2 linked regions of the Cereibacter sphaeroides 2.4.1 genome follow. The main gene of each other region encodes a partner of the protein of the gene in region 2 in a complex. Links are inferred from orthologs where the notes say so. Each region holds a gene or a part of one and is shown on either strand. Other genes may lie near its edges. The genes, in order: RSP_RS02620 and dnaG.

Evidence for each region.
Region 1: the proteins of dnaG (region 2) and RSP_RS02620 are in contact, whole or in part, in a crystal structure (PDB 2R6A), measured with the Geobacillus stearothermophilus proteins. The link is inferred for Cereibacter sphaeroides 2.4.1 from one-to-one orthologs. Residues at the interface, in WP_049624496.1 of Geobacillus stearothermophilus: Lys456, Leu457, Leu458, Pro459, Ala460, Asn463, Ala464, Leu467, Leu535, Leu536, Ile537, Ala538, Gln544, Glu545, Asp548, Tyr549, His552; in WP_033016901.1 of Geobacillus stearothermophilus: Ser13, Glu15, Ala16, Gln18, Glu91, Leu92, Asp94, Ala95, Val96, Pro97, Thr98, Ala99, Ala100, Asn101, Tyr104, Tyr105, Ile108.

Annotation. Positions count from the first base shown.
Region 1 is NC_007493.2:521,354-536,279, reverse strand. What follows is about bases 8,424-11,306. They hold RSP_RS02620 (replicative DNA helicase), read left to right. Parts: upstream 8,424-9,061; coding sequence 9,062-10,552; downstream 10,553-11,306. Other genes in these bases: RSP_RS02615 (sulfite exporter TauE/SafE family protein), read right to left, coding at 10,867-11,306; RSP_RS02625 (orotate phosphoribosyltransferase), read left to right, coding at 8,424-8,793. In the rest of the region: RSP_RS02660 (molybdopterin-binding protein), read right to left, coding at 1-696; RSP_RS02655 (XdhC family protein), read right to left, coding at 696-1,667; RSP_RS02650 (OmpA family protein), read right to left, coding at 1,783-3,888; RSP_RS02645 (hypothetical protein), read right to left, coding at 4,103-4,522; RSP_RS02640 (vWA domain-containing protein), read right to left, coding at 4,652-5,848; RSP_RS02635 (AAA family ATPase), read right to left, coding at 5,953-6,867; pyrC (dihydroorotase), read left to right, coding at 7,012-8,052; more of RSP_RS02625, read left to right, coding at 8,095-8,423; more of RSP_RS02615, read right to left, coding at 11,307-11,685; tRNA dihydrouridine(20/20a) synthase DusA, read right to left, coding at 11,766-12,761; RSP_RS02605 (GntR family transcriptional regulator), read left to right, coding at 13,224-13,892; RSP_RS02600 (biotin transporter BioY), read left to right, coding at 13,976-14,533; biotin synthase BioB, read left to right, coding at 14,530-14,926. UniProt on the Escherichia coli protein: The main replicative DNA helicase, it participates in initiation and elongation during chromosome replication. Travels ahead of the DNA replisome, separating dsDNA into templates for DNA synthesis.
Region 2 is NC_007493.2:2,126,543-2,141,550, forward strand. What follows is about bases 1-2,965. They hold dnaG (DNA primase), read right to left. Parts: upstream 2,467-2,965; coding sequence 535-2,466; downstream 1-534. Other genes in these bases: rpoD (RNA polymerase sigma factor RpoD), read right to left, coding at 1-430; RSP_RS10275 (Glu/Leu/Phe/Val family dehydrogenase), read right to left, coding at 2,589-2,965. Also shown: more of RSP_RS10275, read right to left, coding at 2,966-4,016; RSP_RS10285 (TadE/TadG family type IV pilus assembly protein), read left to right, coding at 4,380-6,080; RSP_RS10290 (TadE/TadG family type IV pilus assembly protein), read left to right, coding at 6,077-6,634; RSP_RS10295 (TadE/TadG family type IV pilus assembly protein), read left to right, coding at 6,638-7,174; RSP_RS10300 (TetR/AcrR family transcriptional regulator), read right to left, coding at 7,239-7,829; RSP_RS10305 (hypothetical protein), read left to right, coding at 7,995-8,237; RSP_RS10310 (homoserine dehydrogenase), read left to right, coding at 8,327-9,613; glpX (class II fructose-bisphosphatase), read left to right, coding at 9,676-10,641; single-stranded-DNA-specific exonuclease RecJ, read left to right, coding at 10,638-12,389; RSP_RS10330 (GGDEF domain-containing protein), read right to left, coding at 12,601-13,680; RSP_RS10335 (2-hydroxyacid dehydrogenase), read right to left, coding at 13,857-14,852. UniProt on the Escherichia coli protein: RNA polymerase that catalyzes the synthesis of short RNA molecules used as primers for DNA polymerase during DNA replication.

The sequences.
Region 1 (14,926 bases), 1.6 Mb from region 2 along the record:
CAGGATCAGAAGCATCTCGCCCGGCAGCCGTGCCAGCGCCTCGGCCATGGGCCCCGTCTCGTGCGCCGTCACCTCCACCCCGGCCAGCTCCATCCCGAGCGCCGCGAGCCTCTTCTCGACGGCGCGGCGGCCCTTGGCCGCGAGCTTCGCCTCCTGCCCCGGCACCTCGGTCAAAAGGAGCCCCGCGCTCCGACGCACCACCGGCAGGACGCTGAGTGCGCCCCGTGCCAGCGCCTCGGCCTGCGCCAGCGCCGTCTCCTCCACCGCATAGGCGATGATCTTGACCGTGCCCACGAGCATTCCCGGCTCGACCCGCGCCAGAGGCGCCAGCGTCGCCAGCGTGATGGCCGGATCGATCCGGTTCAGCGCATGGATGCGGCCGGCATCGAGCATTACCAGCCCCGGCAAGGTGGCATTGAGATTGACCCTCCCCGTGAAGGCAGACGACCGCGCCAGCAACGACGTCCGCTCGTCGGGCACGAGGGCCTGGGCGAGGCGCGCCGCCGCCGCATCCTCCGGCACGTCCCCCGGGTCGAGCCGGGCCGCCATGACCTCCCGATGCCCCGCCGCCGCCAGATCCGCAATCTCCGTGGCACCGAGCACAAGGCCCTTGCGCAGCCGCCCGCCGGGCAGGGCCACGGAATGGGCGAGGACCGCGCCCTGCGCCTCGTCGAGCGGAACGGCTCCGAAGCGCATCAGCCGCGCCTCAGCCGCTCGGTGATCTGGGCGAGGATGGACAGCGCGATCTCGGCCGGGCTGCGCGCGCCGATGTCGAGCCCCACCGGCGCATGGATGCGCGCGATCTGCGCCTCGGGCACGCCGGCCGTTCGCAGCCTGTCGAGCCGCTTCGCGTGGGTGCGCGGCGAGCCGAGGCAGCCGATGTAGAAGGCGGGGCTGTCGAAGGCGGCGAGGATCGCCGGATCGTCGAGCTTCGGATCGTGGGTGAGCGTCACCACCGCCGTCCGCGCGTCGGGGGCGAGCCCGGCCAGCGCCTCGTCGGGCCAGGCGTCGAGAATGGTCTCGCCCGGGAAGCGCGCCTCGGATCCGAAGGCGCTGCGCGGGTCGATGAGCGTGGGCCCGTAGCCCGCGATCCGGGCCATGGCCACGAGCGGCTGGGCGATATGGACCGCCCCCACCACAATCAGACGCAGGGGCGGATTGTGGATACCGATGAAGCGGCCGTCCTCCTCCAGTCCCGACCGGTCGGACCTGAGCCGGGCCGCCACGGACGCCTCTTCGGGGCCGGCCAGCCGATGCCCGCCCGTCTCAGGGTGAAAGACCAGCGCCACCGGCCGTCGGCCCGCACGCGCCGCCACGAGATCGGCGAGAACGGCCTCCGGCAGGGCGGAGCCCACGGGTTCGACCAGCACGCGGATCGTGCCGCCGCAGGCAAGGCCCACTGCGAAGGCCTCGTCGTCGGACACCCCGAAGGTCAGGACCCGCGGGCGCCCGTCGGCCCGCGCCTCTGCCGCCTCGGCGATGACGGCGCCTTCGACGCAGCCGCCCGAGACCGAGCCCATCATCTCGCCATCGTCCGCGATCACGAGCTGGCTTCCCGCGGGCCGCGGCGCCGAGCCCCAGGTCTCGAGCACCGTGGCAATCACGGGCGCTCGACCCGCGCGGTGCCAGTCGAGCGCAAGTTCGGGTATATCGTCGTGGCCGGCCAAGGCTGCCTCCCCGTTGTTTCAGCGATCATGCGACGGGGCACGGAGGGGCCGCCAGTGCCAAAAGGTGGCATGGCGGCCCGAGGCTGGCAGGCGACGGGGGCAGACCCCCGCCGGCTTAGTTCGACGCCGTCTGCATCAGCGGCGTGATGAGCCGGACCGCCACGCGGCGGTTGCGCTGCTCCGGCCCGTCGCTGTCGACGCGCAGATCCTCTTCGCCGTAGCCCTGCACGACCATGTTTTCCGGCGGCACGTCGAAATACTCGGTCAGCGCCAGCGCCACCGACTCGGCCCGCCGGTCGGACAGCGCGAGGTTCGATGCAGCATCGCCCACGGCGTCCGTATGGCCCTCGATCAGGAACACCTCCTCGGGACGTTCGGCGATCATGTCGGCGATCGTCTGGCCCAGCGAGGCGAGCTTCTCGGCCTCGTCGGGATCGATGGCGGCCGAACCGGTGTCGAAGGTGATCTGGTCCACGTCGATCGCCGGAGCGAGCGCGCGCACCTCGCGATATTCCCGGATCTGGCGCAGGCTGTAGGTCCGGTCCAGATCGCGCGTGCGGGTCTGTTCCAGAGCCTGCCGCAGGTCTCGCTGGTCCCGCGTTTGGACGAAGCTGTAGACCGGCGCCGGTTCGGGCAGACGCGAGACATCGACAGCTTGGTAAGACTCGAGATCGTCGATCAGCATGACCTCGCGGCCCTGACCGTCGACGGCCGTCCGGCGCAGCACGCGGCCCGACGCATCGCGGATCGTCACGATCTGGGTGCCGTCGGCGCGGGTCACGACCGAGCGGGTCGAGCCGTCGTCGAAGGACTGCGTCACCACCTCGGATCCCGGACGACGCAGCAGCGTGTCATCGTCCTTCAGCACGGAATAGGTGCCGTCCGACCGCTGCACGACGACCCGGTCGCCGCTGTTCGAGACGACCTCGCCGCGGTTGTTGTTGAGCAGGGTCCCCACCGCGAGACCGCCGAGCGCGAGCAGGCCGAACTTCTCGAAGTTCGAGAGGCCGCCCTCATCGTCGTCGTCGTCATTCTTCTTGTCGCGGTTGCCGTTCAGCAGCGTGCGAAATTCCTCGTTGCTGGAGCGGCTGTTCTCCTCGGTGATGCGCTCCGCACGATTGGCCTGACGCCGCGCCTCGCGGGCAGCCTCACTCGCATCCTCGGCAGAGGCGGCCGCCGCAGCCGCAGACTCCTCGCCCTGATCCTCGCTCTCGAGGATGCGGGCCAGCGACTTCCGCGCCTCCTCGCGCTCGGGCTGCTGTTGACGGGCGCGCCGCGCCTCGTCTCCGGCCTGCTGGCGACCCTGGCCGTCGCGGGCCTGGGCATCGGCCGGACGGGTGCGGTCTTCGGCGTTGCGGTTGCGCTCGCGGTCCGCATCGCGGCCTTCCGCGTCTCGGTTGCGCGGGCGCTCTGCATCGCGGCCCTCGGCATCACGGGCCTGCCCGTCGCCGCGGGCTTCAGCGTTCCTGCCGCCTTCCTCATCGGCCGCCGCGCCGCCATCGCGGTCGCCGCGCGCCTGACGGTCCTTGGCGGGAGCCTCCCCCTGCAGCCTGCGGCGCAGCTCCTCGGCATCCGGGCCGTCACCGTCCGGCGAGGCCTCGCGGGTCTGGGCTTTCCTGCCTTCGGCACCGGCGGCCGGGCGCTCGTCGCCGGCGCGGACGGCATCCCGGGCAGCGCCGCCCTCTTCGGCCGCGCGGGCGCGGTCACCCGCCCGCTCGCGGTCGGCAGGGCGCTCTTCCTCGGCCGGGCGCGCCCGCTTGGCCGGACGAGCCGCATCGCCCTGACCGTTCCCCTCCTGAAGGAGGCGGGTGTCGTCGGCCGCATTCCCCTCCGCCTGGGCACGCGCCGCGCCGTCTTCGCTGTCACGCGCGCGGGCGCGCGCCTTGTCGCCCCGGGCGGGAGCGTCCTGCTCGGCTGCAGGCCGGCGCGCCTGACCGCCCTCTTCCACCTGCTCGCGGTTGGCACGGCGCGCGCGGGCAGCCGCGCCCTCTTCCTCCTGAGCCGCACGCGCGGCGGGACGCTCTTCCTTCCGCCTCTCCTTCGCCTGCTCCTGCTCCTTGCGCTTCTGGGCACCCTCGCCCCGCTTCTGCCTGGGCGGGCACAGGTCGGGGTTCTGCGCGCAGACAGCTTTGTTGGCATCCTGCGCCATCAGGGGCAGCGGCTGGAAAGTGGAAAGCGCGACCGACAGCGCAGCCGTGGTCGTCATAAGACGGCTCTTCATCGGAAAATCCTTTCATCCTTGATCCGGGTTTTGGCGACCGGACCTTTCATGCTGCTTGAGAACCGTCTGCCCCTGTTTTCGTTCCGTCCGGCGCAGCGACAGGCGGACAGATGCCAGTGCTGGACCGGCGCCCGAAGGGCCTTTGCCCGTGGAATGAAAAAAGCCGCCGCCCAATCGGGCGGCGGCAGGAGTAAGGCTTCTGAGAGGCCCGACGTTACTGCGGAACGGCGGCGTTCGAGTCGTCGGTGCCATCCGGGGATTCGGTGCCCGGAACGCTGGGTGCCATACCCTCGGTCGTAAGGCCGCCACCGGTCGAGCTGGGATCGACGGGCGCGGCAGCGGTCGAATCGTCCGTGCCGTCCGGCGCTTCCGCACCCGGGACCATCGGCGTGGTCGAGGTGCTGCCCGAGGCGCCGCCGCCGGTCGAGGTCGAATCCACCGGCGCGGCAGCGGTCGAGTCATCGGTGCCGCCGGGCGATTCGGTGCCCGGGACCGAAGAGGCCCCCGGCGGGCAGGTCACGCTGGCGCTCGGAATGCAGTCTTCGGTCGTCGTCTGCGCGGCAGCCGCAAGCGGTTGCAGGGCGAAGAGGCCGAGCGACAGGGCGGCGGTGGTCTGGAGCAGTTTGAAGGTCATCGTCTGTCCTTTCTCTCTGTGATCTCGGCCTCTCGGCATCGGATCTGCATGGCGCATCAACCGACCGGCGCCGACTGCGTTCCCCCGGCGTATGAGAGACGGAGATAACAGATGTGTGATCGGGGGCCCTCAGGGCCGCGAAAGTGCCTCGCTCAGAGCCTCGAGCGAGGCCACCGAGTGAGCGGCGCGCAGGCTGTCCACATGGGGCAGCATGGCGCGGATGCCGCCGGCGCGCGGGGCGAAGCCCTCCCAGCGCAGCAGCGGGTTCAACCAGATCAGCCTGCGCGCCGACAGATGCAGCCGCTCCATCTCGCGCGAGAGCGCCGCCGGGTCTCCCCGGTCGAGGCCGTCGGTGATGAGAAGCACCACCGCCCCCTGCCCCAGCACGCGGCGCGACCAGTCGCGGTTGAAGATGTGCAGGCATTCGCCGATGCGGGTGCCGCCCGACCAGTCCTGCGCCTCGGCTCCGGCGGCGGCCAGCGCCGCATCGACATCCCGGCGGCGCAGGTGACGGGTGATGTTCGTCAGGCGCGTGCCGAAAGTGAAGGCATGGACCCGCGCCCAGCCCTGACCCTTCCGGTTCGCGACCGCATGGATGAACTGCAGCACCAGCCGTGAATAAAGCGACATTGAGCCCGAGATGTCGCAGAGGACGACGAGGTTCGGCCAGCGCAGCGCCGGGCGGCGGCGGGCGAGCGCGGGGATCTCGCCGCCCTGCCGCAGGGCGCGGGCGAGCGTGCGGCGCAGATCGACCCGCGGCCCGCCCGCCGCGGCGACAAGCCTCCGCGAGCGGATCGGCGGAACGGGGAGCGACAGGCGCGCCAGCATGCGCCGGGCCGCCGCGATCTCTTCGGCCGACATCTGTTCGAAATCGAGCCGCCGCAGCCGTTCCTCGCCCGAGGCGGTGTCGGAGGCGTCGATCTCGATCAGGCTGCCCTCGGGGTCGGGGGCCGCGCGCTCGGGACGCTCGGCACCGTCGAGAAGCGCCTCCGCCGCACGTTTCTCGGCCGGCTCCGGCGGCCGGTCCTCCTGCACCCCACGGAGCTGCGGCAGGAGGAGGCTCATCATCTGTTCGAGGAACTGCGGATCGCGCCAGAACAGGCGGAAGACCTGCGCGAAGACCGCCCGATGCTCGGGGCGGGAGACGAAGCAGGCGTGGAGCGTCCAGTAGAAATCCTCGCGCGAGGTGAAGCCCGCCGCCTCGACCGCGCGGACCGCATCGGCGATCCGGCCCGATCCGATGGGCAGGCCCGCCTTGCGGAGGGCGCGGGCGAACCACAGGATGTTGCGGGCAAGGCTGCCGTCGGCAGGGGCCTCAAACTCCATGTCTCAGCTCCGTCCCCGCCCGCGCCGGGGGGCTGTCTGCCCCCCGCGCCTCCGGCCGCGGCCGGAGGCCCCCCCGAGGATATTTGCGCCAGACTGAAAGAGGCTCATGCCGGGGCGAGGTCGCGGCGGGCCTCGTCGAGCAGGCGGCGCGCCTCGGAGCCCTGGATCTTCTGGATGTCGTCCTGATATTTCAGGAGCGCCCCCAGCGTGTCGGCGATGAGTTCGGGCGAGAGCTCGATCACGTCGAGCGCGAGCAGGCACTTGGCCCAGTCGATCGTCTCGGCCACGCCGGGGCGCTTGAACAGATCCTCGCGGCGCAGGCGCTGGACGAAGGCCACGATCTCGCGGCTGAGCCGCTCCTGTGCCTCGGGCACGCGGGCGGCGAGGATGCGGGCCTCGCGCGGGAAATCGGGATAATCCACCCAGTGATAGAGACAGCGGCGCTTGAGGGCGTCATGCACCTCGCGGGTCCGGTTCGAGGTGAGGATCACGAGCGGCGGTTCGGGCGCGCGGATGGTGCCGAGTTCGGGGATCGTGACCTGAAAGTCCGAGAGCGCCTCGAGCAGGAAGGCCTCGAACGGCTCGTCGGTGCGGTCGAGCTCGTCGATGAGCAGGACCGGGGCGCCGCCGGGCTGGGGGCGCATGGCCTGCAGGAGCGGGCGCTCGATCAGATACTCCTCGATAAAGAGCTCGGTGCGGAGCGCGCTGCGGTCGGCCCCGCCCGCGGCTTCGGCGGTGCGGATCGCGATCATCTGGGCGGCGAAGTTCCAGTCGGCCACGGCTGAGGCCGCGTCGAGCCCCTCGTAGCATTGCAGCCGGATCAGGCGGCGCCCGAGGGCGGCGGCCAGCGCCTTGGCGATCTCGGTCTTGCCGGTGCCGGCTTCGCCTTCGAGAAAGAGCGGCCGGCCGAGCTTCAGAGACAGGAAGACGACGGTCGAGAGCGCCCGGTCGCTCACATAGCCCTGCCCCGCGAGGAGAGCTGCGGCGGCGTTGATCGAGGCGGGCAGGGATTGGGTCACGGCGGCACTCCGGTCATGGGCCGAAGGTGGCGGGCCGCGCCGCCCGGGTCAAGCGCGGGGCCGCGGTCTGCGACCAAGGTCGCGAGCGGCGGGGGCTTGCGCGACTCACTGGAAAAGGCCCGCCCTTTGCAGTAGGCGGCAGGCATGACCCAGAGCCTGACCCTGCGCCGCCCCGACGACTGGCACCTCCACCTGCGCGACGGCGCGATGCTGGAGGGGGTGCTGCCCGAAACCACACGGCACTTCGCCCGCGCCATCGTGATGCCGAACCTCGTGCCGCCGGTGGTGACCGCGGCGGAGGCCCAGGCCTACCGGGCCCGGATCCTGCGCGCCCTGCCCGAGGGCGCGCGGTTCGAGCCGCTGATGGTGCTCTATCTGACCGAGACGACCGATCCGGCCGATGTGCGCGCGGCGGCGGCCTCGGGCCTCGTGACGGCGGTGAAGCTCTATCCCGCGGGGGCCACGACCAATTCGGCCTCGGGCGTGCGCGACTTCGACCGGGTGCGCGGCGTGCTCGAGACCATGGCCGAGATCGGCCTGCCGCTCTGCGTGCATGGCGAGGTGACGGATCCGGCCGTGGACATCTTCGATCGCGAGGCCGTGTTCCTCGACCGGGTGCTGGATCCGATCCGGCGCGCGACGCCGGGGCTCCGGGTCGTGCTCGAACATGTGACCACGCGGGAGGGGCTCGATTATGTGCGCGGCGGGGGGCCGGACATGGCCGGCACGCTCACCACGCATCACCTGATCATCAACCGCAACCACATCCTCGCGGGCGGCATCCGGCCGCATTACTACTGCCTGCCGGTGGCCAAGCGCGAGACGCATCGGCTGGCGCTCCGCGCTGCCGCGACGGGGGGCGAGGCCTGCTTCTTCCTCGGCACCGACAGCGCGCCGCATGTCGATGCGGCCAAGGAGAGCGGCTGCGGCTGCGCGGGCTGCTTCACCGCCCCCAACACGCTCTCGATCCTCGCCCATGTGTTCGAGGAGGAGGGCGCGCTCGACCGGCTGGAAGGGTTCGTGTCGCTCCACGGGCCCGCCTTCTACCGCCTGCCGGCGAACGAGGAGCGCATCACCCTGCGCAAGGGGGCGGCTCTCGCGCTGCCCGGCAAGATCGAGACGGGCGCCGGGCCGGTCACGGTCTTCGATCCCGGCTTCCCGCTTCTGTGGCACGTCGAACCCTGACCCCTTCCCGCCGCAGGCGGACCCGATGAAAGGACCATCCCGATGATCCCCACCTCCTTTCCGCCGCGCGAGGAGATCGCCCGTCTGACGGCGCGGATGCTGCTCGAGATCGAGGCGGTGCATTTCCGCCCGCAGGAGCCCTTCACGCTGGCCTCGGGTCTGCCCTCGCCCACCTATATCGACTGCCGCAAGCTGATCTCCTATCCGCGCATCCGGTCGACGCTGATGGATTTCATGGCGGTGACGCTTCTGCGCGACGCGGGCTTCGAGGCCTTCGACAATATCGCGGGCGGCGAGACGGCCGGGATCCCCTTCGCGGCGCTGGTGGCCGAGCGGCTGGGCCTGCCCATGACCTATGTGCGCAAGAAGCCCAAGGGCTACGGCCGCAACGCCCGGATCGAGGGGGTCATGACCGAGGGTCAGCGCGTGCTTCTGGTCGAGGATCTGACCACCGACGGCGGCTCGAAGCTCTCGTTCGTCGATGCGATCCGCGAGACGGGCGCCAGCTGCGCCCATACGGCGGTGATCTTCTACTACGGGATCTTTCCCGAAACGATCGGACGGCTGCAGGCGCACGGGGTCACGCTGCATCATCTGTGCACCTGGTGGGATGTGCTGGCCGAGGCGCGCGCCTCGGGCACGTTCGACGCGGGCACGCTGGCCGAGGTCGAGAGCTTCCTGTCCAACCCCCGCGACTGGCAGGACGCGCGGAAACCGGCCGATCCGACGAAGAGCCTCTGACGGAGGCGGCACGGGGCCTGTGGGCGAATCCGGGCCCTGCCCGAAGTGCGGCCCAGAGCCTGCGTTTTCGGGCTGAAGGCGCAGCGATATGTGGTAGGCTGTGGAGACCGCAAAACGATCCACAGCTTGTCCACAGGCTTCAGGCCGGATCGTCCCCGAACCTATACCCCCTGCCCGACACGGCCGTTCGGGGGTATCAGGGGCCAGCGAGACAGGAAGGGCGCCCGCTGAAGGTGGCGCCCGCGCAACGAGAGCAGAGGGCAGAGTCATGAACGAGGTCAGGGCGCTCCGGGAGCCTCAGGCGGAGAAATCTCCGGAGGTGCTTCCGCACAACATCGAGGCCGAGCAGCAGCTGCTCGGCGCGATCCTGACCAACAATGACATCTTCGACCGCATCGCCTCGGTGATCCGGGCCGAGCATTTCTTCGATCCGGTCCACCAGCGCATCTTCGAGATCGCGGCGGCGCGGATCCAGAAGAATGCGCTCGCCTCGCCGGTGACGCTGAAGGCCTTCCTCGAGGAGGATGCGGGGCTGAAGGAACTGGGCGGGCCCGCCTATCTCGTGCGGCTCGCGGGGGCGGCGATCTCGGCCTTCGCCGCGCGCGACTATGCGCAGATGATCTACGATCTGGCTGTCCGGCGCGAGCTGATCGGGCTCGGACGCGACATCGCCGCCAAGGCCGCGCGGGTCGATGTGGCGTCGGAGCCGAAGGAGCAGATCGTCGAGGCCGAGCAGAAGCTCTACCGGCTGGGCGAACAGGGCCAGGCCGAGCGCGGCTTCCAGAGCTTCCTGAAGGCCGTGACCGACGCGGTGAACGTGGCCAATGCGGCCTACCAGCGCGACGGGGGCCTTGCCGGCATCTCGACGGGACTTGCCGATCTCGACAAGAAGCTGGGCGGGCTGCATCCCTCCGACCTTCTGATCCTCGCCGGGCGCCCCTCGATGGGCAAGACCTCGCTCGCCACCAACATCGCCTTCAACATCGCCAAGGCCTACCGCCGCGGGCGCCTGCCCGACGGGGCGGAAGGGGCGATCGAGGGCGGCGTGGTGGGCTTCTTCAGCCTCGAGATGAGCGCCGAGCAGCTGGCCGCCCGGATCCTGTCGGAAGCGGCCGAGGTTCCCTCGGAGCAGATCCGCCGCGGCGACATGACCGAGGCCGAGTTCCGCCGCTTCGTCGAGGCCGCGAAGGCGCTCGAGGCCTGCCCGCTCTATATCGACGACACGCCGGCCCTGCCGATCAGTCAGGTGGCGGCGCGCGCGCGGCGGCTGAAGCGGACCCACGGGCTCGACGTGCTGATGGTGGACTATCTCCAGCTGCTGAAGGGCTCGGGCGGCTCGCGCGACAACCGCGTGCAGGAGGTCTCGGAGATCACGCAGGGGCTGAAGGCCATCGCGAAGGAGCTGAACATCCCGGTGGTGGCGCTCTCGCAGCTGTCGCGGTCGGTCGAGAGCCGGGACGACAAGCGGCCGCAGCTGTCCGACCTGCGCGAGTCGGGCTCGATCGAGCAGGACGCCGACGTGGTGATGTTCGTGTTCCGCGAGGAATATTACCGCGAGCGCGAGAAGCCCGGCGACCACGAGATGGAGAAGATGGCCCAGTGGCAGGCGATCATGGAGCAGGTCCATGGCAAGGCCGAAGTCATCATCGGCAAGCAGCGCCACGGGCCCATCGGCTCGGTGGAACTGAGCTTCGAAGGCCGTTTCACGCGGTTCGGCAATCTCGTGCGGCCCTGGCAGCAGGGAATCGAGAGCTACTGACGCGCCGAGAGGGGCCGGCTCGGGGGGCATCGAGCCCCCGCTCTCCGGCGCTGCCGCGGAAGACACAGGCAGCCCACGCGCTTGCATCAGGTGACTGGCGCGCTCCTTCGGAGATCGGCAGGACCGCGACAGGTGCCCTTTGCGCCGTGCCTTCCGGCTCTTGCGTGGCAGGGCGCTTTTATCCCGACCCGGCGGCGATCAGGCAGGAGTTTGCAGGAGCGTTCGGTTGAAGCTCGCGCGCCGGTCCGGTGCTGCACCGCTTGGGGCGAGCTCCGACGCTCGGGTGCAGGCCTGCCTTCGCCCCGCTGTGCGGATCAGGCGAGGAACGCCTTTCGCAGCATGTTCAGCGCCACGATCATGATGAAGACGGCGAAGACCCGCTTGAGGGGTTTGGGGTCCATCGCATGGGCGAGCTTCACGCCGAGGGGCGTGGTCAAGAGCGTCATGGCGATGGTGATGCCGAAGGCAGGCAAGTTGACCGCGCCCACCGTCAGGGGCGGCGCCGCATCGGTGGGCGTGAAGAGGAAGAGCGCGGCCGAGGGCAGGGCGATGATGACGCCGAAGCCCGCCGCGGTGGCCACGGCGCGGTGGATCGGCACGTTGAAGAGGCTCATGAGCGGCACCCCGAAGGTGCCGCCGCCGATGCCCATCAGGACCGACAGGAGCCCCACTCCGGTGCCGGTGGCCGCCCGCGCCGCGCCCTGGGGCAGGCTCTCGCCGAGCCGCCAGCTCGTCTTGCCGAAGGCCATGTAGAGCCCCACGGCCACACCCACGCCGCCGAAGATCCCCTGCAGGACGACCGACTTCATGCTGGAGGCGAGGAAGGTGCCCGCGACCGCGCCGAGCGCGATCCAGAGGCCCCATCGCCGCAGGATCTCGAGATCGACGGCACCCTTGCGGTGGTGGGCATGGACGGAGCGGAGCGAGGTCACGATGATCGTGGCGAGCGAGGTGGCGAGGCAGACGCGCATCAGCGAGGGCCCGCCGTAGCCCATCGCCTCGAAGGCATAGAGATAGGCCGGCACGAGGACGAGCCCGCCGCCCACGCCGAGAAGGCCCGCGATGATCCCCGCGAAGGCGCCGATGGCGAGGAGGAGCGCCAGCATGGGCAGGAGCAGCGAGAGTTCGGTCATGGCGAGCCTGTTCTTGCGGGGATGCGCCCCGCCTTAGCCTGCGTCGGCCGCGAAGGCCAGAGGCCCGCCCTTCGGAAACGTCAGGCCGCGCGCGGCTGCACCGCCTCGAGCGCCTCGTCGAAAAGCGCGAGCCCTGCCCCGGGCCGGGCGGCGCCCTCGGAGAGGATGCGCCGCCAGTGGCGGGCACCGGGCCGCCCGGCAAAGAGCCCGAGCATGTGCCGGGTGATCTGGTGCAGCCGTCCGCCGCCCTCGAGATGCGCCGAGATGTAGGGGCGCATGTCGGCCAGCACCGCCGCGAGATCGCGCGGCGGCTCCTCGCCCCAGAGCCGGTCGGCCTCGAGCAGCAGCTCGGGCTCGTTATAGGCGGCACGGCCGATCATGATGCCGTCGAGCCCCTGCGCCAGCAGCGCCTCGGCCTGCGTAAGGCTGCCCACCCCGCCGTTGAGACAGATCGTGAGTTCGGGGAAACGGCGTTTCATGGCGATCACCAGCGGGTAATCGAGCGGCGGGATCTCGCGGTTCTCCCGTGGGCTCAGCCCCTGCAGCCAGGCCTTGCGGGCGTGGATCACGAAATGCCGCACACCGGCAGCGGCCACGGTCTCGAGGAAGGCGGGCAGCACCTCGGAGGGCTCCTGCTCGTCGACGCCGATCCGGCACTTGACGGTGACGGGCACCGGGCTTTCCGCGATCATGGCCGCCACGCAGTCGGCAACGAGGGAGGGCCGCTCCATCAGCACGGCCCCGAAGCAGCCGGACTGCACACGGTCGGAGGGGCAGCCCACGTTGAGGTTGATCTCGTCATAGCCATAGGGTTCCGCCAGCCGGACCGCCTGCGCAAGCTCCGCCGGATCGGAGCCGCCGAGCTGCAGCGCCACGGGATGCTCCGCCTCGGAGAACCCGAGAAGCCGGTCGCGCGGCCCGTGAATGACGGCGGGCGCGGTGACCATCTCGGTATAAAGCATGGCGCGCCGCGTCATCAGCCGGTGGAAAAAGCGGCAATGGCGGTCGGTCCAGTCCAGCATCGGAGCCACTGACAGGCGGCAGGCCGTTGACGAAGGCTGCTTCAGTTCAGTCACTTATACTCCCCTCGCCTTCGTCTCGTTTCGGTCCGTCATGTTCCATCCACGCCGATCTCGCCATCGGACCCGATGCGTCCCATGCGCCATGTCAGAAGGTCATCATGGGCTCGCTTCGGTGTACGCCAACCTAAGGGAGCCGGCAGCAGATCCCCCGCGCGCGCGATGCGAGAAGGGACCTCGTATCATGAGACGCAGAGCTTTGACAGACGCCCTGCCGCAGCCGCTGGGCTCAAGAAACGTGAGACGGAGCCGGCAAAGATCGGTGCGCGAAGCTGACCCAACCCGACCCGCCGCTGTCCCACTGCGGGCCCAGCGGATCCGCGCGGGTCAAGCCGCGGTAGGGAAAATGCCTTCGGAGCGTTGCCTCTCCAGCGCCTGACGTCGGCGAACAGTGATGGGAGACGTTGAGCGGCAGCCTCAGCCGTCGACAAGCCATTCCGCGTCAATTATCTATAAATCATGCAGCACAGCCCGGAAGAAACTCAATCCGCCCGCATCGCCCGCATCCTTGCAGATCGCATCATCTCGGGCGAGATCCCGCCCGGCGCGCGGCTCAGGCAGGATCATGTCGCCATCGAGTTCGGCGCCAGCCATGTGCCGGTGCGCGAGGCCTTTCGCGAGCTGCAGACCAGGGGGCTGGCCGAGAGCGAACCGAGGCGCGGCTTCCGCGTCACCGAGTTCGACGTGGCCGAGCTGCGCGAGGTCGCCGAGATGCGCTCCAGCCTCGAGAGCCTCGCCCTGCGCCATGCCGCCCCCAACCTGACACGCGCCATTCTGCTGCAGGCAGAAGAAATTACGCGCCGCGGAGACTCGGCCAGCACGGTCCGCGAGTGGGAGGAGGCAAACCGCCATTTCCACCGGCTGATCCTGTCTCCCTGCCGCATGCCCCGCCTGCTGCGGACCATCGACGACCTGCAGGCGGCCAGCGCGCGATTTCTCTTCGCAGCCTGGCGGCGCGACTGGGAGGCGCGCACCGATCACGACCACCGCGCGATCCTCGATGCGCTGCGCAAGGGGCAGACCGACCTCGCCTGTTCCACGCTCGCCCGCCATGTCGGCTGGGTCGGACGGCGCAGGCCATCCGCAAATAACGGAGACAGGCCTGGAACTTACGACATTCACGACTGATTATCTATAATTAACGTTGCCAGAGCAGCGTGGCTCCCTCCTGATTATAGATAGATTCGACCCTATCTCCGGAGGACAAACCCTTGGCGCTTCTCACCCCTTCCATCGGCCGTCCCGCAGCGCTCGGATGCGGCCTTGCACTGGCGCTCGGCGGCGCGGCGCTGATCACGCTCGGCGCCAAGATCCAGATCCCGTTCTGGCCGGTGCCGATGACGCTGCATTCGCTCGCGGTGTTCTTCCTCGCCGCAGCGCTCGGCCCGAGGCTCGGGTTCGCGGCGATGGCGACCTATCTGGCGGCCGGCGCTCTGGGGATGCCGGTCTTTTCGGGCACGCCGGAGCGCGGCATCGGGCTTGTCTACATGGCCGGGCCGACCGGAGGCTATCTTGCGGGCTACCTGCTGGGCGCGGGCCTTGCCGGCTGGCTGGCGGAGGGGCGCGGGGCGATAGTGCGCTTCCTGGCCATGCTTGCGGGGCTCACCGTAGTCTACGCCACCGGCCTCGCCTGGCTTGCCCATTTCGTGCCGGCCGCGTCCCTGCTGGCGGCGGGCTTCCTGCCCTTCATCCTGGGCGATCTGGTCAAGCTGGCCCTGGCCTCCGGGCTGGTCGGCGCGCTCGCGCGCTTCAAGGGACGCGGGCAATGATCCGCCCCGCCCTCAGGACCGACTGGACCTTGGAGGAAGCGAGGGCGATCCACGCCCTGCCCTTCCCCGAGCTGATGCACCGTGCCCAGACGCTCCACCGTGCGCATTTCGACCCCACTGCGATCGAGACCGCGAGCCTTCTGAGCATCAAGACCGGCGGCTGCCCCGAGGATTGCGGCTATTGCTCGCAGTCCGCCCATCACGACACCGGGGTGAAGGCCACGAAACTGATGGGGACGGAGGAGGTTCTGGCCGCCGCCAGGCGCGCCAAGGCCGCCGGCGCGCAGCGCTTCTGCATGGGGGCTGCCTGGCGCAGCCCCAAGGACCGCGACATGGACAGGCTCTGCGACATGGTGCGGGGCGTGGCCGATCTGGGGCTCGAGACCTGCATGA
Region 2 (15,008 bases):
GGCCGGCCTCGATGCGCTTGGCGATGGCGATCTCGCCCTCGCGGCTCAGAAGCTCCACCGAGCCCATCTCGCGCAGATACATGCGCACCGGATCGTCGGTGCGGTCGAGCGTCTCGCCCTGCGTTCCCGCCACGGCGATCTCGCGCGACCCCGAGCCCTGCTCGACGAGCTCGCCCGCGGGCTCGCCCTCCTCCGCCTCCTCGTTCTCGATGACGTTGATGCCCATCTCCGAGAGCATGGCCATCACGTCCTCGATCTGCTCGGACGAGACCTGGTCCTGCGGCAGAACCGTGTTGAGCTGATCGTAGGTGATATAGCCGCGCTCGCGCGCCTCCGCGATCATCCGTTTGACGGCGGCCTGGCTCATGTCCAGCGAGGTTTCGGCGTCCTGATCCTCGGGTTTGCCGTCGTCAGTGTCTTTGACTGCCATGGATGCTCCTCAGAAGCGCGGAGGGTGGTCTTGCCGAAGCGAAGGTCGAATCGTCGGGACGATATAGCGAATCAATAGCTCGAATCACAGGAGGGGGAAGCGCCTCAGCCCCTTTTCTTTACCCAGATCTGGCGATCGATCATCTCCTGCAGCGATCTCGACAGGGCGGCCCGGTCTTCGCCAAGGTCGGACGAGTCGTCAAGACGGGCCCGTTCGGCACGATGCCGCGCCTCCGCCGCCTGCGACAGGCGCCACGTCAGCCCCTCGTCCACGAGACCCGCCAGATCCTCGACCGCCTCCTCGATTTCCTGCCGTGCGCCGCGCCGGGCCTCGAGCTTCGCGAGCTCCTCGGCCAGGCACATGCGCGCCATCTCGAGATCCCCGGGGTGGCGCACCGACGGGCAGATGCGAACATGGGTCAGCGCCAGCAGCCTTTCAAGGGCCGGGCCCGCCTCGGCACGGATCGCACCCCGCGCCGTGTCGGCCTCGGCCATGCCGGCGGCGGCAAGGAGCACCCGGTGCAGCGCCCGATGATCGGGATCGGACAGCTCCAGCGCCTCGAGCGCCGTCTCGAACTCGTGGATCAGCGTCGGATGCAGTGCGCAGGTGGCGAGAATCACGCCGAGCCGCATCTCCTCCTCGATCCGCTCGCCGGCGGCCGTGGCCAGAAGCGAGGCGCGCGTCGAAGGATGGGGCGCCACCGCCAGGGGCTCGCGTTTGCCGCCGCGGTGGAAGGCGCGCCGCGGCACAGAGGTGCCGAAGATCTCCATCCGGAGCCGGTTCAGCTCGTCGCCGTAGTGGCGCCGGATGCTCGGATCGGCGATCCGCTGCACCGCCGCGCGCAGCCGCTTGTCGAGCGCCGCACGCCGCTCGGGGCTGTCGAAGACATGGCCCTCGGTCTCGCGCCGCCACAGAAGCCCGACCATCGGCTGCGCGGCCTCGAGCACGCGCCCCATGGCGGAAGCCCCCTCGGCGCGGATCAGATCGTCGGGATCGAGCCCCGGCGGCAGCACCGCAAAGCGCAGCCCCTGCCCCGCCTCGAGAAGCGGCAGCGCCAGATCCACCACCCGCAGCGCCGCCCGGATGCCCGCCGCATCCCCGTCGAGCGCGATCACCGGCTCGGGATGGATGCGCCACATCAGCCGCAGCTGGTCCTCGGTGATGGCGGTGCCGAGCGGGGCCACCGTGGCCCGGAACCCCGCCTCCGAGAGCGCGATCACATCCATGTAGCCTTCGGCCACCACGAGCGGCTGGCCCTTGCCCGCCGCCTCGCGCGCCGGCCCCGCATTGTAGAGGTTGCGCCCCTTGTCGAAGAGCGGCGTCTCGGGCCCGTTGAGATATTTCGCCCGCGCCGCCGGATCCATCGCCCGGCCGCCGAGGCTGATCGCCCGCCCCCGCGCATCGCGGATCGGAAAGATGATACGGCCGCGGAACCGGTCATAGGGCGCGCCGCCATCCTCGGGGCGCGCGCAGAGCCCGGCCTCGACCAGCAGATCCGGCGCGATCCCCTTGCCGGTCAGCGCCTGAAACAGCGCCTGCCGTCCGTCCGGCGCGAAGCCGATGCCGAAGCGCTCCTGCCCCTCCTCGGACAGCCGGCGCCGTGCGAGATAGTCGCGCGCGGCCGATGCCGCCCCGGTGCGCAATTGCAGGCGGTAGAACTTCACCGCCTCCTCCATCACCTCGGCAAGCTGGCTCCGCCGGTCGGCCTTCTCGGCCGCCCGCGGATCGCGGGCCGGCATCGCCATCCCCGCCTCGCGCGCGAGGATCTCGACCGCCTCCATGAAGCCCACATTCTCGGTGTCCTTCACGAAGGCGATGGCATCGCCCTTCGCATGGCAGCCGAAGCAGTAATAGAAGCCCTTGCGATCGTCGACGTGAAAGCTCGCCGACTTCTCCTGATGGAAGGGACACGGCGCCCAGAAGTCGCCCTTGCCCTGGTTCGACTTGCGCAGATCCCACGTCACCTTGCGCCCGACCACCTGCGAGAGCGGGACGCGATTGCGCAGTTCGTCGAGGAATCCGGGTGGCAGGCTCATGGTCCGGTTATCGTGCCCCCCGGCACCTCTGTCCAGCGGCCTCCGCCGCCCACGACCCCCGCCCTCTTTTCATTCTGGCCCAAATATCCCGGGGGTGTGGGGGCAGCGCCCCCACTCCTGCCTCAGAGCCCCTTCGAGCGGTAGGTGGCCGCCACCCGGCGGATCGCCACGATATAGGCCGCCACGCGCAGATCCTGCGCGCCTTCCGCCCCGTGCCAGACCTCGCGCATCGACTGATAGGCGATGCGCATCGTGTCATCGAGGCCCGAGCGCACCAGCGCCAGCTCGTCCGACCCCTGCATGAACTTCTGCTTGAAGTCGGGCGCGAGCTGCCAGCCCAGCCCCTGATCCGCCGAAAGCCGCTCGAGCTCCTCGACCAGCGCGCGCGAGCGCGCCTCCTCGGCCCGCCGCTGCATCCGGCCGAAGCGGATGTGGCTGAGGTTCTTCACCCATTCGAAATAGGAGACCGTGACGCCGCCCGCATTGGCATAGAGATCGGGCACGATGACCGTCCCCTTCTGGCGCAGGATCTCGTCCGCGCCGAAGGTGATCGGGCCGTTCGCCGCCTCGATGATGAGCGGCGCCTTGATCCGCGCCGCATTCTCCCGGGTGATGACACCCTCCATCGCGGCGGGGATGAGAATGTCGCACTCCTCTTCGAGCAGCTTGCGCCCGTCCTCGACGAAGTCGGCCTGCGAGAAGCCGCGGATCGAGCCGGTCTTCATCATCCAGTGGCGCAGCTCCTCGACCGGGATCCCGGCCGGATTGACCAGCGCCCCGTCGCGCTCGATCACGCCCGTGACCTTGGCGCCATCCTCCTCGGTCAGGAACTTCGCCGCGTGATAGCCCACATTGCCCAGGCCCTGCACGATGATCCGCTTGCCGTCGAGATCGCCCGAGAGCCCCGCGCGCGCCTTGTCCTCGGCATGGCGGAAGAATTCGCGCAGCGCAAACTGCACGCCGCGCCCCGTGGCCTCGACCCGGCCGTGGATGCCGCCCGCATTGATCGGCTTGCCGGTCACGCAGGCGCGCGCGTTGATGTCGGCCGTGTTCATTCGCGCATATTGGTCGGCGATCCAGGCCATCTCGCGCTCGCCCGTGCCCATGTCGGGGGCGGGCACGTTCTGCGCCGGATGGATCAGGTCGCGCTTGGCCAGCTCGTAGGCGAAGCGCCGGGTGATCTGCTCCAGCTCATGCTCGTCCCATTCGCGCGGATCGATGCAGAGCCCGCCCTTCGAACCGCCGAAGGGCGTCTCGACCAGCGCGCATTTGTAGGTCATGAGCGCAGCCAGCGCCTCGACCTCGTCCTGGCTCACCGACAGGGCATAGCGGATCCCGCCCTTCACCGGCTCCATATGTTCGGAATGGACCGAGCGGTAGCCGGTGAAGGTGAAGATCTTGCCCCGCAGCCGCACCCCGAAGCGCACGGTATAGGTGGAGTTGCAGACCCGGATCTTCTCCTCGAGGCCCGGCGAGAGGTCCATCAGCGCCACGGCGCGGTTGAACATCAGATCGACGGATTCGCGGAAACTGGGTTCTGCGGCTTGCATGTCAGGCCTCCTCCTCGAGACGAGGCGCGGATTGCGCCCCCGGAGGAGAAGCTAGACCGCCCGCGCGGGATTTGCACCCGCTGCCGTCACGTCGGCGAAAAGCGGCGGCCCGGCGCGCCAGCCGCCGCCGCTCCGCGCGGAGGGGACAGACCGCGCCTTCGCCGTTCCGCGCGGACGGTCCTCCCGTCTCCGGACCGCGGGAACGGCCCTTTCCGTCCGCCGCGTCTCGGGGCGCAAGACGCCGCGCCAGGGCGCATGACAGGCCATAATTCCGCCCCAACCCTCCCTCAAAATGACGCCCGGACCATGATTTGGAGGTGACGCGCGGGCCCCTTCCCCCCCGCGCGGCCAAGGATATTCTGCATGACCCGACATGACCGATCTTCCGGTCCGTCCGCCCTCCGCCGGTTCGGCCGGAGCGAGGACGGCTCGATCCTGATCTTCGGGATCTTCATGCTGATCCTGATGCTGATGATCGGCGGCCTCGCCGTCGATGTCATGCGCTTCGAGTTCCAGCGCGCGCGCCTGCAGGGCACGCTCGACCGCGCGGTTCTGGCGGCGGCCAGCCTCACGCAGAGCCGCTCGCCCGCCGAGGTGGTGCGCGACTATGTGACCAAGGCGGGCCTCGCGGACTATCTCGACGAGCCGGTGGTGAATGCCAACACGCTCAATGTCCGCAGCGTGACCGCGACCGCCGCCTATTCCATGCCCACCGTCTTCATGAAGCTTCTGGACATCGACAGGCTCGAGGCCCCCGCCGTCAGCACCGCCGAAGAGCGCGTCTCCAACGTCGAGATCTCGCTCGTGCTCGACATGTCGAACTCGATGGTGACCGACGGCACCAACCCGCGCGACCGGCTGGACAATCTGAAGGTCGCCGCCAGGGATTTCATCGACATCGTGATGGCGGGGGCCAATTCCGGCCTCGACGGCGCGCCCGTCATATCGGTCTCGATCGTGCCCTATACCGGACAGGTCAATGCGGGCGCGGACCTGCTCTCGACCTATCCCAACGTCTCCCATCGCCAGCCCTACTCCAGCTGCGTGGAGTTCGCGGCGAGCGACTTCACCACGACGGCGCTGGCCAACGGCGCCCCCCTCACCGGCTCGGGCAACAGCGAGCTCTTCTCCAGCTCCTCCTCGACGCAGGCGCCCACCTACTACTGGTGCCCCGAAGAGACCGCGGCCGGCAACCCGACCGTCACGCCCTTCTCGCACGATCCCGAGGCGCTGAAGCTCGCCATCGACAGGCTGAGCGGCGAGGGCTCGACGGCCATCGACACGGGGATGAAATGGGGCGTCACGCTGCTCGATCCCTCGACCCAGCCCTCGGTCGCGGCGCTGATCGAGGACGGCAAGGTGAACGGGGCCTTCGCGGGCCGCCCCCTCGCCTACCAGAGCGGCAATGTGATGAAGGTCGTCGTGCTGATGACCGACGGCCAGCACGTCAACCAGGAACCGCGGCTGTCGAATGCGGTGAAGACCGGCGACTCCGACATCTGGGCCACCGGCTCCGCCACCGACACCAACCGCTCGTGGTCCGTCCGGCTCTCGAACGGAACCTACTACTGGAAGCGCGACGGCACCGGCGGACATTCCGGCCCCGACACGACCATCGTCACCCGGAGCTGCACCGTCGAGCAGGTCTGCACGCGCACGCGCAACGGATCTTGCACGCGGTGGCAGGATCAGCAGGTCTGCACCGATACGCCCTCGACCGTCACGGCCCACCGGCTGAGCTACCCCGACCTCTGGCATCAGGCGCGCGTGGGCTGGGTGTCGGGCCTCTATTCCAGTGCAGGCGTCAGCGGCAGATATTCCTCGTGGGTCTCGACGCTGGATCCGACCGTCAAGAACGAGCGGACCAGGCAGATCTGCGACGCCGCGCGCGCCCAGGGCATCACGGTCTATTCCGTCGCCTTCGAGGCCGAGGCCGGCGGTCAGGCGCTGCTGCAATATTGCGCGAGCACGACCGGCCATTACTACGCGACCGTCGGACCGCAGATCCGCACCGTCTTCCACTCCATCGCAAGCCACATCACCCAGCTGAGGCTGACGCAATGATCCGCTCTTTGCTGGATCGTCTCCGCCTGCGCCTCGCCTGCGAGAGCGGCAGCGCCACCGTGGAATTCGTGATCGCCGTCCCGGTGATCCTCTCAGTCGTCTTCTCGGGCTTCGAAAGCGGGATGCTGCTGTCGCGCAAGGTGCTGCTCGACCGCGCCCTCGACATGACCGTGCGCGAGCTGCGGCTGTCGCAGATCGAGAATCCGACCCCGGACCTCGTCAGGGAACATATCTGCGCCCGCAACACCTGGGTGAAGGACTGCCTGAACGTGCTGCGGCTCGAACTGGCCCCCATCGCCACCACGGGCACCTGGGCGCTGCCGACCGCGGCCCCCGAGTGCATCAACCGCGCCGCCGAGATCAATCCGCCCGACGCCTTCACGCTCGGCGCCGAGAACGAGCTGATGCTGGTGCGCGTCTGCGTGGTGGTCGATCCGCTGTTCCCGCGCCTGGGCCTCGGGCTCTACCTGCCCAAGGACCCGTCGGGCGGCGTCCGCCTCATCTCGACCTCGGCCTTCGTGAACGAGCCGCGGCGCACGAACCCGGAGAGCTGAGCCATGCGCCGCCCCCTTCTGCGCGCCTTCTGGTCCGACCGCCGCGGCAGCGCCACCGTCGAGATGGTGCTGGTGCTGCCCCTGCTGGTCTGGGCCTATCTCGGGATCTATGTCTTCTTCGACGCCTTTGCGAAGATCACCGTCTCGTCCAAGGCCACCTACACGATCTCGGACATGCTCTCGCGCCAGCGCAGCTCGGTCGACGGGACCTTCCTCGCCAATGCCCATGGCCTGTTCGACTGGCTCACCGGCGCGCGGGCGACCTCCATCCGCGTGAGCAGCATCACCTGGGACGAGACGAGCCAGAGCTACGAGGTGCAATGGTCCTTCGCCGAAGGGGGCCCCGACATCCAGACGAACGCCACCATCGGGGACTATGAGGACCGGATCCCGGTGCTGCCCGAGGGCGATTACCTCATCCTGGTCGAGACCTGGATGGATTACACGCCGCTCTTCCTCCAGTTCCTCGACCCGTTCACCTTCACCGAATTCACCGTGACCCGGCCGCGCTTCATGCCGAAGCTCGACTTCACCGGCTGACCGCGGGGCAGAGGGAAAGCCCCGGCCCTCGCCCGCCGAGCCGGACCCCTCGACGGCTCGGCGCTCACCGGGCCGAGGCGGTCTTCAGCACCATCTCGGCATACTGGTCGGCCACCTCGTCGCGCCCCATCGGCCCCATGTCGCGAAACCAGTGCGTGACGCCCGTCAGCATGGCGATGATGGCCCGCGTGGCGAGGCGGAGATCGGGCAGAGCGAACACCCCCACCGCCGTGCCGGCCCTGAGGATCGCCTCAAGACGCTCCTCATAGCGCCGCCGCAGGCCCTCGATGACGGCGAAATTCTCGGGGCTCAGGTTCCGAAGCTCCATATAGGCGATGAAGACGGCCTCGGGCCGGTCGATGTGATAGCCGATGTGGAACCGCGCGAACTGCGCCAGCGCCGCGCGCGGGTCGCAGGGTTCGGGCAGCGCCTCGCAGGCGGCGAGCAGCTCCTCCATATGGAGCCGCATCAGGTCGAAGAGCAGCGTCTGCTTGTCGGGCGTATAGAGATAGAGCGCGCCCGCCTGCACCCCCACCTCGGCCGCGATCTGGCGCATCGAGACGGCGGCATAGCCGTGCCGGGCGATCAGCCGCTGGGCCGCCGCCCGGACCCGCGGGCCCGTCGTCTCCGCATGAGATCCTGCCGTTCGCGCCATGGCCGCAGGATTATCTGAACGCCGGTTCAATTCAAGCACCCTCCGAGCCGGCAGGCCGGTCCCTTCGGTCCGACGGCCGCTGCCGCGTACTCCCCCGCCGGCCGAGGGGCCTTGCCGCCGCTGCGGCGCAAAGGCTAATCTGCGGACGCCCCAACGGAGCCTCCGATGCGCCTTGCCCTGATCCTCGCCGCGATGGCGGCCCTTGCCGGCTGCACGGCCTTTCCCGAGGTGGAGGCCCGCACGAGCCGCGCCGATGAGCCTGCCCCGCCGCTCCTGCCGCTCGACGAGCTTCTGGCGCGGGCGGGAACCCCCACCGTGACGCCCGAGACGCAAGCCAGCCTCGAAGCGCGCGCCGCCGCCCTTCGCGCGCGAGCCGCCAGCCTGCAAAGCGCGCCCGCAGAGCCCTGAGCCGCGTTGCTCTTCCGCCCGCGACCGGCTAACAGACCAGCGCATCCAGCCCGGCGCCGCCGCGCCGTCAGACAGATTTCGGAGGTTTCATGGCTGCCCCCCTGCGTCTTGGTATTGCCGGTCTCGGCACCGTCGGTATCGGGGTGGTCAAGATCATCCAGCGTCACGCCGACCTGATCGCCGCCCGCGCAGGACGCCCGGTCACCATCACCGCCGTCTGCGCCCGCGACCGGTCGAAGAACCGCGATGCCGATCTTTCGGGCTACGCCTGGGAGACGGATGCGGTGGCGCTGGCACAGCGCGCGGATATCGACGTGTTCGTCGAGGTCATGGGCGGCTCGGAAGGGGCGGCGCGCGCCTCGACCGAGGCCGCGCTGGCCGCCGGCAAGGATGTGGTGACCGCGAACAAGGCGCTCCTCGCTCATCACGGGCAGGCCTTGGCCGAGATGGCCGAGGCCGCGGGCCTCGCCATCCGGTTCGAGGCTGCCGTCGCGGGCGGCATCCCGGTCATCAAGGCGCTGACCGAGGGGCTCGCCGGCAACCAGATGCGCCGGGTGATGGGCGTCATGAACGGCACCTGCAACTACATCCTGACCCGGATGGAGACCGCGGGCCTGCCCTACGACCATGTCTTCGAGGAGGCCCGCCAGCTCGGCTATCTCGAGGCCGACCCGAACCTCGATGTCGGAGGGATCGACGCGGGCCACAAGCTCTCGCTTCTGGCCTCGATCGCCTTCGGCACCCGCGTCAGCTTCGACGACGTGCAGCTCGAGGGGATCGGCCAGATCTCGATCGACGACATCCGCCATGCGGGCGATCTCGGCTTCCGCATCAAGCTTCTGGGCGTGGCGCAGGTGTCGGGCCGCGGGCTCGAGCAGCGGATGACCCCCTGCCTCGTGCCCGCCGACAGCCCGCTCGGCCAGCTTCAGGGCGGCACCAATATGGTGGTGCTCGAAGGAGACGCGGTGGGCCAGATCGTGCTGCGCGGCCCCGGCGCGGGCGAAGGCCCCACCGCCAGCGCCGTGATGGGCGACGTGATCGACCTCGCGCGCGGACTGCGCCTGCCCACCTTCGGCCGCCCCGCCACGAGCCTCGTCGAGGCGGTGCCCGCCAAGGTCGCGGCGCCCGCGCCCTGGTATCTGCGCATGACGCTCCTCGACAAGCCGGGGGCGCTGGCCAAGATCGCGACGGCGCTCGGCGAGGCCGGCATCTCCATCGACCGGATGCGCCAGTATGGCCACGAGGGCGGCCACGCCCCGGTGCTGATCGTCACCCACAAGGCCTCTCGCGACGACATTTCCCATGCGATCAGCCGGTTCGGGGCCACGGGCGTCCTCGTCGGCGAACCTGTGGCGATCCGCATCGAAGAGGTTTGATCCCCCCTTCCCGTTCCGCTAGGGAGGGGTCGGAGAACTTGCACCCTCGAGGAAAGTGACCAATGGCAGACGCCGCACAATTTCATGACCGAATGCTTTCGCTGGGCCTCGCCCGTGTGTCCGAGGCCGCTGCCCTCGCCTCGGCTCGCCTGATCGGGCGCGGCGACGAGAAGGCCGCCGACCAGGCTGCGGTCAACGCGATGCGCGACCAGCTCAACCTGCTCGACATCGCCGGCGTCGTCGTCATCGGCGAGGGCGAACGCGACGAGGCGCCGATGCTCTTCATCGGCGAGGAAGTCGGCACCGGCCATGGCCCGGCCGTGGATATTGCCCTCGACCCGCTGGAAGGCACGACGCTGACCGCCAAGGACATGCCGAACGCGCTGACCGTGATCGCCATGGCGCCGCGCGGCACGCTGCTGCACGCCCCCGACGTCTACATGGAAAAGCTCGCCATCGGCCCGGGCTATGCGCCCGACACGGTGACGCTGAAGATGACCCCCGCCGAGCGGGTCCATGCGCTGGCCAAGGCCAAGGACGGCACCCCCGAGGATGTCACGGTCTGCATTCTCGAGCGTCCGCGCCACGAGGAGCTGATCGCCGAGGTCCGCTCGACCGGGGCCGCGATCCGGCTCATCACCGACGGCGACGTGGCCGGCGTGATCCACTGCGCCGAGGCGCATCTGACCGGCATCGACATGTACATGGGCTCGGGCGGCGCTCCCGAGGGCGTGCTCGCCGCCGCCGCGCTGAAATGCATGGGCGGCCAGATGTATGGCCAGCTCCTGTTCCGCAACGACGACGAGCGCTCGCGCGCCCGCCGCGCCGGCATCCAGGATCTCGACCGGATCTACACCCGCGACGAGCTGGTGACGGCCGACGTGATCTTCGCCGCGACCGGCGTGACCAACGGCTCGATCCTCGCCGGCATCAAGCGCGAGCCGGGCTGGGTGACCACCGAAACGATCCTGATGCGGTCGAAGACCGGCTCGGTCCGGCGGATGAGCTACCGCAGCCCGGTGAAATGACGGGCCCGGCGGCGCGCGCCTTCCTGGGGGTCGAGGCCTCCGCGACCGGGCGCCGCTGGGTTGGCCCCTCCCCCGAGGAGGACCGGCTGGCCGAGGCGATGGCGCAGACCACGCGCCTGCCGCTCGCGCTCTGCCGCACGCTGGTGCGGCGGGGCGTCCCGGCCTCCGATGCCGAGAGCTTCCTCGCGCCCGCGCTGCGCGACCTCCTGCCCGACCCGCTGACGCTGAAGGACATGGCGCCCGCCGCCGCGCGGCTGCTGCAGGCCGTGGCCCGGCGCGAGCGGATCGCGATCTTCGCCGACTACGACGTGGACGGCGGCTCCTCCGCCGCGCTGCTGATCGTCTGGCTCCGGGCGCTCGGGCGCTCGGCCACGCTCTACATCCCCGACCGGATCGACGAGGGCTACGGCCCGAACGTGCCCGCCATGCAGGCGCTGGCCGAGGCGCACGACCTGATCCTCTGCGTCGATTGCGGCACCCTCTCGCACGAGCCCATCGCGGCGGCGAAGGGCGCGGATGTGGTGGTGCTCGATCACCACCTCGGCGCCGAGACGCTGCCGCCCGCGCTCGCCGTGGTGAACCCCAACCGGCAGGACGAGGACGGGGCGCTGGGCCATCTCTGTGCGGCCTCCGTTGTGTTCCTGCTTCTCGTCGAGGCCAACCGCCGCCTGCGCGCCGAGGGCGTGCAGGGGCCGGACCTGATGGCGATGCTCGACCTCGTGGCGCTGGCGACCGTGGCCGATGTCGCGCCGTTGACAGGTGTCAACCGCGCGCTCGTGCGGCAGGGCCTCAAGGTCATGGCGCGGCGCGAGCGGCCGGGCCTCGTGGCGCTGGCCGATGTGGCGCGGATGAAGACCGCGCCCAACAGCTATGCGCTGGGCTTCCTTCTCGGCCCGCGCGTCAATGCCGGCGGGCGGATCGGGCAGGCGGATCTCGGCGCACGGCTGCTGTCCACCGAGGACCCGCGCGAGGCGCAGGCCTTGGCCGAGCGGCTCGACCAGCTCAACACCGAGCGGCGCGAGATCGAGGCCCGCGTCCGCGAGGAGGCTCTGGCTCAGGCCGAGGCGCGCGGCATCTCGGGCCCGCTCGTCTGGGCCGCGGGCGAGGGCTGGCACCCCGGCGTGGTGGGCATCGTGGCCGCCCGGCTGAAGGAGGCCACCAACCGCCCCGCCGTGGTGATCGGCTTCGAGAACGGCATCGGCAAGGGCTCGGGCCGCTCGATCGCCGGTGTGGATCTGGGCGCTTCCATCCACCGCGTGGCGCATGAGGGGCTGCTTCTGAAGGGCGGCGGGCACCGGATGGCTGCGGGCCTCACCGTCGAGGAAGGCCGCCTCGAGGCCGCGATGGAGCGGCTGGGCGAGCTGCTGGCGCGGCAGGGGGCGGCCGAGGCGGGTCCGGCGGACCTGCGGCTCGACGGACTCCTGATGCCCTCGGCCGCCACCGCGGAATTCGTCGAGCAGATCGACTCCGCAGGCCCCTACGGGGCGGGCGCCGCCGCGCCGCGCTTCGCCCTGGCAGATCAGCGCGTGACCTGCCGGCGCATGGGCGACAAGCACATGCGGCTGACGATCGGCGGCGCCGAGGGCCGGCTCGAGGCGGTGGCCTTCGGCTGCTTCGACGGGCCGCTCGGCCCGCTTCTGGAAGGCGGCGGCGCAGGCCGCTTCCACCTCGCCGGCCGGCTCGAGATCGACACCTGGGGCGGCAGCGCGCGCGTGCAGATGCGCCTCGAAGACGCGGCGCGCGCATGATTTTCACGAAGCGCGAAATTCCCTCTTGCGCTGCTCCCTGCGCCGAAATATGACCGCGCCTGTCCCGAGTGGCCCGTTCGTCTATCGGTTAGGACACCAGGTTTTCAACCTGGGAAGAGGGGTTCGACTCCCCTACGGGCTGCCACTTCCTTCCCCTTGATTTGCTGAAGTATTCCCCTTCGAGGGGTGCAGTTGTCGCGCAGGATCCGGCTCAGGCGCAGGCTTCGAAGATCGACCGGGCGCGGCCCTCGCGCTTGGCACGGTAGAGCGCCCCGTCCGCAGTGCGGCTCGCCTCGCCGAGGTCGACGCGGCCCGGCGGCAGATGCGTGGCGCCGATGCTCACCGTGACATCCACCCGCGTCAGATCTCCGATCCGGCAACTCATGGTCAGCATCCGCTGCAGCCGTTCGGCCGCGCGGCCGGCCTCGGGCGCATCGACATCCGGCATGAGCACCGCGAATTCCTCGCCGCCGAGGCGGATCACGCTGTCCCCGGGCCGCACGGCCCGGCGCAACCGCTCGGCCATCGCGCGCAACACATGATCGCCCGCCTCATGCCCGTGGATGTCGTTCACCCGCTTGAAATGGTCGATGTCCACGATCATGAGCGCGGTGCCCCGCGACCGCGCGAGGCTGTCGGCCTCCGCGAACCGGCGCTCGAAGCTGCGCCGGTTCAGCACGCCGGTCAGAGGATCGGTCTGGGTCTCGGTGAGCAGCGTCCGCTCGCGCTGCGCGGCCGCCCTCTCGCGCTGGAGGAAGGTGCCGAACACCAGCGCCCCTGTCAGATTGAGCAGGACGAGGATGGCGGCGAGCACCTCGAGCGAGTCGGTGCGCCCGACGGGCAGCCAGGCCAGCAGCACGAGGGGCAGCGAGATCATCACCGCGAGCAAGACGAGCCCCGTGAAATGGCCGAGCCCGAGCCTGCGGCGCAGCACCGGCCAGAGCGATCCCATCAGGGCCGATGCGGCCATCGAGCCGGCGGCCAGCGCGGGCATCGCGGTCGAGACGAGCGAGATCCGCAAGAGGAGGCTGACCATGAGGGCGACCGTCGCACCGAGAGGCCCGAGGAAGGCACCTGCGAAGCCGATGAAGAGCGCGCGGCTGTCCACGATGACCCCGGGGGCCACGGCGATCGATTGCATCATCTGCACGCTCGCCCCGAAGCCGAAGGCGAGGCCCAGCAGCACATGCCGCAGGCGGCGCGACAGCCCCAGCCTCTGCACGCTGCCGTAGATCAGGGCGATCATGCCCATCATGGCAAAGCTGTTGATCAGATGGAGAATGAGAGCCACCAGTTGCTGCCCGGATCAACCGGCGGATGCGCCGCCTGCGGCGACTCTTGCCCGAACCGGACGGGCTCCGCAACCGTGTCGCACCCCCGCGGAGATGCTCGGGATGAGAAGTCGGGGCCGGATGCGCCGGGGCATCCGCGCCCCTGCCATTCGCGAAGCGCGAACGGCGCGGCGCCTCAGCGGGGGGCAGTCACCGGATGGAGAACGCGGCCCGTATCCTCGTAGGCGGTGATGTTGTCGATCGTGGTGCGGGCGATGCCGCTCAGCGCCTCGCGGGTGAAGAAGGCCTGATGGCCGGTGATGAGCACGTTCGGGAAGGTCAGGAGCCGGGCGAAGACATCGTCCTGAATGGCCTTCTGCGACAGGTCCTCGAAGAAGAGGTCGGCCTCCTCCTCGTAGACATCGAGCGCGAGCCCGCCGATCACGCCGCTCTTGAGCCCGCGGATCACGGCGCTGGCATCCACCACCGCACCGCGGCTGGTGTTCACGATCATCACGCCGCGCTTCATGAGGCCGATGGCCCGGTCATCGATCAGGTGATGCGTGTCGGGCGTGAGCGGACATTGCAGGCTGAGAATGTCGGCCTCGGCGAAAAGCCGCTCGAGCGGCACATAGGTCACGCCGAGGGCCGCGCATTCGTCGGACGGATAGGGGTCCGAGGCGATCACGCGGCAGCCGAAGCCGCGCATGATGCCCGCGAAGGTGCTCCCGATGAGGCCGGTGCCGACGACGCCCACGGTCTTGCCGCAGAGATCGAAGCCGAGGAGCCCCTCAAGGGCGAAATTGCCTTCGCGCACCCGGTTGAAGGCGCGGTGGGTGTTGCGGTTGAGCGTGAGGATCAGGGCCACCGCATGTTCGGCGACCGCGTGGGGCGAATAGGCGGGCACGCGCCCCACCGTCATCCCGGCGGCCTCGGCGGCCGCCAGATCGACATGGTTGAAGCCCGCCGAGCGCAGCGCGATCAGCTTCGTGCCGGCCGCGGCCAGCTCGGCGATGACGGGCGCCGTCACCTGATCGTTCACGAAGGCGCAGATGCAGTCGGCCCCGCCGGCGAAGCGCACCGTCTCGTCGGACAGGCGCGCCTCGATGAAGGCCAGCTGGTGCCGGCCCTCGTTGGCGGCGGCGAGAAACTGGCGGTCATAGGGCTTGGCGCTGAAGATGGCGACGTCCAAGGCAGGCTCCTTCCGATCATTTCGCGAAAGGCTAATGCGATGGCGCGGGGGTCCGTCAACCCCGGGTGGTCTTCGCGGGGCGACGGCTGCGCCTCCTGCCCAATGCTGCGGCGGGCCGCAGGGTCCGGGATCGCCCCCGCGCCGGCTTGCGGAGGC